DNA from 2 places in the Komagataeibacter sp. FNDCF1 genome. Region 1 is predicted to be linked to the other one. Evidence: predicted binding sites of a transcription regulator. Region 1 holds the regulator's gene; the other holds the start of a gene.

Region 1 (3,283 bases):
TCCGTCAGCCCGCATGATACGGCGGCGACCTGCCCCCTGAGCGGCACGGTATCCAGCGTGCCCGCGCGCACAAGCGTTTCCAGCGCAAGGCGCAGCGCCACCCATGCCCCGGTAATGGCGGCGCAGCGCGTGCCGCCATCGGCATTCAGCACGTCGCAATCCACCGTGATCGAGATTTCCCCCAATGCCTTCAGGTCGGTCACGGCACGCAGCGAGCGGGCAATCAGGCGCTGGATTTCCTGGGTGCGGCCGCTCTGCCTGCCCTTTGCGGCTTCACGCGGGCCACGGCTGTGGGTGGCGCGCGGCAGCATGCCATATTCCGCCGTGACCCAGCCCTGTCCCCTGCCGCGCAGGAAGGACGGGACACGCATCTCCACGCTGGCGGCGCACAGGACTTCGGTCCCGCCCATGCGGATCAGGGCGGAACCTTCCGCGTGGCGGGCAAAGCCGGTCTGGATGAAGACGGGACGCAGGGCGTCAATGGCACGGCCGGATGGGCGCATGGGGGTAACTCCGCAAGGTGATGGGGCGGCATAGCGTGCAATCCCCCTGCATTGCCAGTCCCGCGTGGGCAGGGGCATGGATCATCTGTTATACTGGTGGGCATGCGAATGGTCGCATGGCGGATGAATGCGCAAAACAGGAGGCATGGCGATGGAAACCCGACCACCGGTATCGCAGCCGGCCCTGCTCTCCGGGCTTGACCCGCGATCTGCCGCGATCCTGCGTGAGATCGTGGAGCAGTATGTCGAAACGGGTGAGCCGATGGGCTCGCGCACGCTTTCGCAGCGCCTGCCGCTTTCGCTCTCGCCGGCCACGATTCGCAATGTCATGGCCGACCTGACCGATGCGGGGCTGCTGTTTTCCCCCCACACCTCGGCGGGGCGCCTGCCGACGGAGAAGGGCGTGCGGCTGTTTGTCGATGGCCTGCTGCAGTTTGGCAGCCTGAGCGAGGACGAGCGCGAGAGCATCGCGGGCATGCTGGACGTAAAGGGCCGCTCGCTGGAGGATACGCTGGCGCAGGCGTCCTCCATGCTGTCGGGCCTGTCCTCGGCGGCGGGGGTGGTCATGGCGCCCAAGAGCGATGGCGCCACCATCAAGCATATCGAATTCGTGGCGCTTGGTCCGGGGCGGGCACTGGTCATCCTGGTCAGTGCCGACGGGCAGGTGGAAAACCGCGTGATCGAGATTCCGCCCGGCCTGCCGCCTTCCGCACTGGTGGAGGCGGGGAACTACCTCAACGCCCACCTGTCCGGCCAGACGCTGGACCGCCTGCGCGAGACGGTCAGCACCGCCATGACGGCCAACCGCAACGAACTGGACCACCTGACGGCGGAAGTCGTGTCCAGTGGCCTCGCCACATGGAGTGACGCGGACGAGCGCGGGGGCACCCTGTTCATACGCGGGCAGGGGCGCCTGCTGGCCGATGTGACCGAGATCGAGCGCCTGACCACCATCCAGATGCTGTTCGAACGGCTGGAGACGCAGGAGACCATGCTCCGCCTGCTCGACCTTGCGCGCGAATCCGAAGGGGTGCGGATCTTCATCGGGGCGGAAAGCGGGCTGTTCGGCATGGCGGGCATGTCGGTGGTGGTGGCGCCCGCACGCACCGACAGCAACCGCATCGTTGGCGCGATCGGGGTGATCGGACCCACGCGCATCAATTATGCCCGCATCATTCCCGTGGTGGACTATACCGCCCGCGTGATCGGCCGCATGCTGGGCTGAGGCGACGGGATTGCAATGCAACCCGCGCGGCTGGCGGTCCTTAATGGAAGGGCACAGACCAGCCACACGCGCCCTGCGCTCGCGCGGGTGCGCGATGGCCCAACGCGCAAGGAGAATGGCATGTTCACGCCCGATGCACGGCAGTCCGGATCGTTCATGATTGGTGGTGACCTGGAGGTCACACGGCTTGGTTTTGGCGCCATGCGCATCACCGGCCCCGGCATATGGGGTGAACCGGCCGACCGGAACGCGGCCCTCGCCACCCTGCGCCGCCTGCCTGAACTGGGCATCAACTTCGTTGATACGGCAGATGCTTATGGCCCGTTTGTCAGCGAGGACCTGATCCGTGAGGCGCTGCATCCCTATACAAACACCATCATCGCCACCAAGGGCGGCCATACCCGCCACGGCCCGAACATATGGAAGCCGGTGGGCAACCCGGACTACCTGCGCCAGTGCGTGCTGATGAGCATGCGCAGGCTGGGGGTGGAGCGCATCGACCTGTGGCAGCTGCACCGCGTGGGGGCCGACTGCACGCCCGAACAGCAGTTCGAGGCCATTGCCGCCATGCGCGCGCAGGGGCTGATCCGTCATGTCGGCCTGTCCGAAGTGACGGTGGAGATGATCGAGCGTGCGCGGCTGTATTTTCCCGTTGCGACCGTCCAGAACCGCTTCAACCTCGTCAACCGGTATTCCGAGGACGTGCTGGATTACTGCACGGAGGAGAATATCGGCTTCATCCCATGGGCGCCGCTGGCGGCGGGCAGCCTGACGAAGGGCGATACCCTGCTGACCCGCCTGGCCAGTGAGAAAGGTGTCCAGCCCGGCCAGATCGCGCTCGCATGGCTGCTGCGGCGCGCGCCGGTCATGCTGCCCATTCCCGGCACCGGCAGCCCCGACCACCTGGCCGATAACGCGGCGGCCGCCGCCATTGAACTGAGTGACGAGGAATTCCGCCAGCTTGATAACGATGGCCGGGCCGAATGGGCCAGCCGGAACGATGCCTGACAGAAAGGCCATATTTGAAAATCCGTTAAAACATAAAGAAGTTTTTGGTGAAGCTTTTTTCGAAAAGCTTCAGGAAACGCCGCCTTTTTGAAAAAAGGCGGCACCCGAAAACTTTTGCTGCTCCTATCGATGGGTCTTTTTGGAAATGGTCCCTGGGCGCGCAGGCGGGCACGAGCGGATGGATCAGGGGCGACGGCGGCGGCGGACAATGCTAGACAGGGGCCACCGACACATAACGGCCCCTTTCTTTGCCTATTGGATACCGGATGACGCTTGCTGACGGATCAGGCCGCGATGGCCGGATTGATGGACCCTCCCGGCCCGGTACGGGTGGCCCACGCCGGCCCCGCTACCGGATGGTGCGCTGGCTTGCCGGCACCACGCTGGCCGTGCTGCTGCTGGGTGGCGGCACCGCGGGCGTGGTGGCCTGGCGGGAATATGAACGCCTGAGCGAGGGGCTGCCCACCGTGGATGGCCTGCGCACCTACCAGCCGCCGGTGATGAGCCGCCTGTATTCCGGTGATGACCAGGTCATGGCGGAACTGGC
Region 2 (3,260 bases), 580 kb from region 1:
GGCCCTTGATGCCCTCGCTGTTGCCAGCGCCTTCGACAACGGTGGTGTTTTCCTTGTCGATGTGCACCTTCTTCGCAGTGCCCAGCATGTCCAGCGTCACGCTTTCGAGCTTGATGCCGAGATCTTCGCTGATGACCTGGCCACCGGTCAGGATCGCGATGTCTTCCAGCATGGCCTTGCGGCGGTCACCGAAGCCCGGAGCCTTGACGGCGGCAATCTTCAGGCCACCACGCAGCTTGTTGACCACCAGGGTCGCCAGCGCTTCGCCATCAACGTCTTCCGCGATGATCAGCAGCGGGCGGCCGGACTGCACGACGGCTTCGAGCAGCGGCAGGATCGGCTGCAGCGAGGAGAGCTTCTTCTCGTGGATCAGGATGTAGGGGCTGTCCAGATCGACGGTCATCTTCTCCGCGTTCGTCACGAAATACGGGGAGATGTAGCCACGGTCGAACTGCATGCCCTCGACCACGTCCAGCTCGGTGTGCAGGCCCTTGGCCTCTTCCACCGTGATGACGCCCTCGGAGCCGACCTTCTGCATGGCCTTGGAGATCATTTCACCGATCTCGGCCTCGCCATTGGCGGAAATCGTGCCGACCTGCGCCGTCTCGGCGGGGGTCGTGATCTTCTTCGCGTTCTTCTTCAGCTCTTCAACAACAACGCCAACCGCCTTGTCGATGCCGCGCTTGAGGTCCATCGGGTTCATGCCCGCTGCAACCGCCTTGGCGCCTTCACGCACGATGGCCTGCGCCAGCACGGTGGCCGTGGTGGTGCCGTCACCCGCGATGTCGTTGGTCTTGGATGCGACCTCACGGACCATCTGCGCGCCCATGTTCTCGAACTTGTCGGCCAGTTCGATTTCCTTGGCGACGGAGACACCGTCCTTCGTGATGCGCGGTGCGCCGAAGCTCTTGTCGAGCACGACGTTACGGCCCTTGGGGCCCAGTGTCACCTTGACCGCATCGGCCAGGATATCAACGCCACGCAGCATGCGCTGACGGGCTTCACCGCCGAACTTTACGTCCTTGGCTGCCATTTTCTTCTTCTCCGGTATGGAAGGTTTTCAAAAGGTTACTCGGTGCGGAAAACGCGGGTGGGTCAGCCGACCACGCCCATGATGTCGCTTTCCTTCATGATCAGCAGTTCTTCACCGTCGATCGTCACTTCCGTGCCCGACCACTTGCCGAACAGGACGCGGTCACCCGCCTTTACGTCCAGAGCCACGATCTGGCCCTGCTCGTTACGGGCACCAGCGCCCACCGAGATCACCTCGCCTTCCATCGGCTTTTCCTTGGCGGTCTCAGGGATGATGATACCACCTGCTGTTTTTTCCTCGCTCTTGAGGCGACGGACGACCACACGGTCATGCAGGGGACGAAATTTCGTCATGGATGGATCGCTCCATAATATCTAAAAGGTAACGCCCTTGAATCAAGCAACGCCACCGGTTGGCGCGCGCGCCAGGCCGCATCGCGTTAGCACTCCCCTCATGAGAGTGCTGATATCCAGATAGGTAGCCCCTCCACGGGTGTCAAGAATGCTGACCCGGCCGGGGGTGCATAATTCGTGATGGATTGGTCAAAACTCGCCTTTGCATTATTTTTTATTTTAAAATCATAGTGTTATTTGGAATGACTCCCCTACGCCAAAACGGCGGGGCAGTATCGGCCCCAGCGCATGGCCCGCCCCGTGCCGATTCCGGGCCGCGCGCCGGCAGGGATAAAGATAAGGCGGAAATCCGTGATCACGCGGGTTTCATATTGACGCAGGGGCGCCCGGCATCATTGTGTGCCTGATTACGAAGGAAAGAATGGAGCGAAAGCCATGGGCGCAGTCATGACCGTAACCGCGGCGGACGGGCACGCATTTTCCGCCTATCGGGCCGGGCGGCCGGACGCCGCGCGCTGTGTTGTGGTGGTGCAGGAAATCTTTGGTGTTACGCCCTATGTCCGCGCCGTGTGCGATTCCTTTGCGGCGCAGGGCTATCAGGCCATTGCCCCCGCCCTGTTCGACCGCGCACGGCGCGATACAATCCTGCCCTATGACGCAGGCGGCATGAATGAAGGGCTGAAGCTGCGCGCCGAAGTGGGGCAGGACAGCGCATTGCAGGATATTGTGGCGGCGGCGGCGGTCCTGCCGGGGGAAAAGAAGGGTATTGTCGGCTTCTGCTGGGGCGGCAAGCTGGCATGGGAAGCCGCCTGCCACACCAAGGCCTTTGCTGCGGCAGTGGCGTGGTATGGCGGCGGCATCGCCCAGACCCGCAACCAGGTGCCCAATTGCCCCGTGCAACTACATTTTGGCGCGGAAGACGCGCATATCCCCGCTGACGAGGTGGACGCCATACGCGCGGCACACGAGGATATCGAGATTTTCACGTATGAAGGCGCGGATCACGGCTTTGGCTGCACCGACCGCCCTTCCTACAATGAAGCGGCTGCCACGCTGGCCATGCAGCGCACGCTGAGCTTTTTTGAACACTGGCTGTAATACGCCCGCATGAAAAAACGCCCGTGCCATGCGGCATGGGCGCTTCTTCAACAGGGATGGGGTTCCCGGTAAAGCTTTTTTTCAAAAAGCCTGAAAGAATGCCGCCTTTTTGAAACAAGGCGGCATCCCAAGACTTTTGTTACTGTTCAGTTCGGGTTCAGCACGCGGCCAGCCACGGCTTCCAGCTTTGCCAGCAGGGCCGGGTCGCGTTTGTCCGGTGCCGTGATGATGGCGTGTTCCAGCGCCCGGTCACACCCCGCGTAACAGGGACCACGCTTCGCGCCCAGCTTCGGTATGACCGAGCGGACAAGGGCGCGGGCACGGCTGGCGTTCTGCTGCATCACCCTGACCACGGCATCCACCGTCACGCTGTCATGATCGTCGTGCCAGCAGTCGTAATCGGTCACCATGGCCACGGTGGCGTAACAGATCTCGGCTTCACGGGCCAGCTTGGCTTCGGGCATGTTGGTCATGCCCACGACCGAGCAGCCCCAGGAACGGTAGAGATTGCTCTCGGCCCGCGTCGAGAACTGCGGCCCTTCCATGACCAGGTAGGTGCCGCCGCGCGTCACATCCAGCCCCAGTTCGCGGCACTGGCTTTCCAGCACGTCGCCAATGCGCGGACAGAGCGGGTCGGCCATGCCCACATGGGCCACACAGCCGGTATCGAAAAAGCTCTTCTCACGCGCGAAGGAACGGTCGATGAACTGGTCGATCACCACAAAATGGCCCGGCGGCAGTTCTTCCTTAAGCGACCCCACGGCGGAAAGCGACAC

The links. The regulator HrcA, encoded in region 1, represses chaperone genes, less so after heat shock. The targets are predictions, from matches to a motif close to GTTNGCACTCNCNNNNNGNGAGTGCNAAC.
Region 2: a site for HrcA is predicted at 1,472-1,500, ahead of groES (co-chaperone GroES). Genes of this name have one in related genera too.

What each region holds. Positions count from the first base shown of each region.
Region 1 is NZ_JAIWOT010000001.1:2,700,508-2,703,790, forward strand. It holds gene rph (ribonuclease PH) at 1-503, opposite strand, end outside; gene hrcA (heat-inducible transcriptional repressor HrcA) at 649-1,728, shown strand; gene LDL32_RS12735 (aldo/keto reductase) at 1,849-2,736, shown strand; gene LDL32_RS12740 (penicillin-binding protein 1A) at 3,003-3,283, shown strand, end outside.
Region 2 is NZ_JAIWOT010000001.1:3,282,914-3,286,173, reverse strand. It holds gene groL (chaperonin GroEL) at 1-1,033, opposite strand, end outside; gene groES (co-chaperone GroES) at 1,096-1,386, opposite strand; gene LDL32_RS15430 (dienelactone hydrolase family protein) at 1,822-2,484, shown strand; gene LDL32_RS15425 (S-methyl-5'-thioadenosine phosphorylase) at 2,631-3,260, opposite strand, start outside.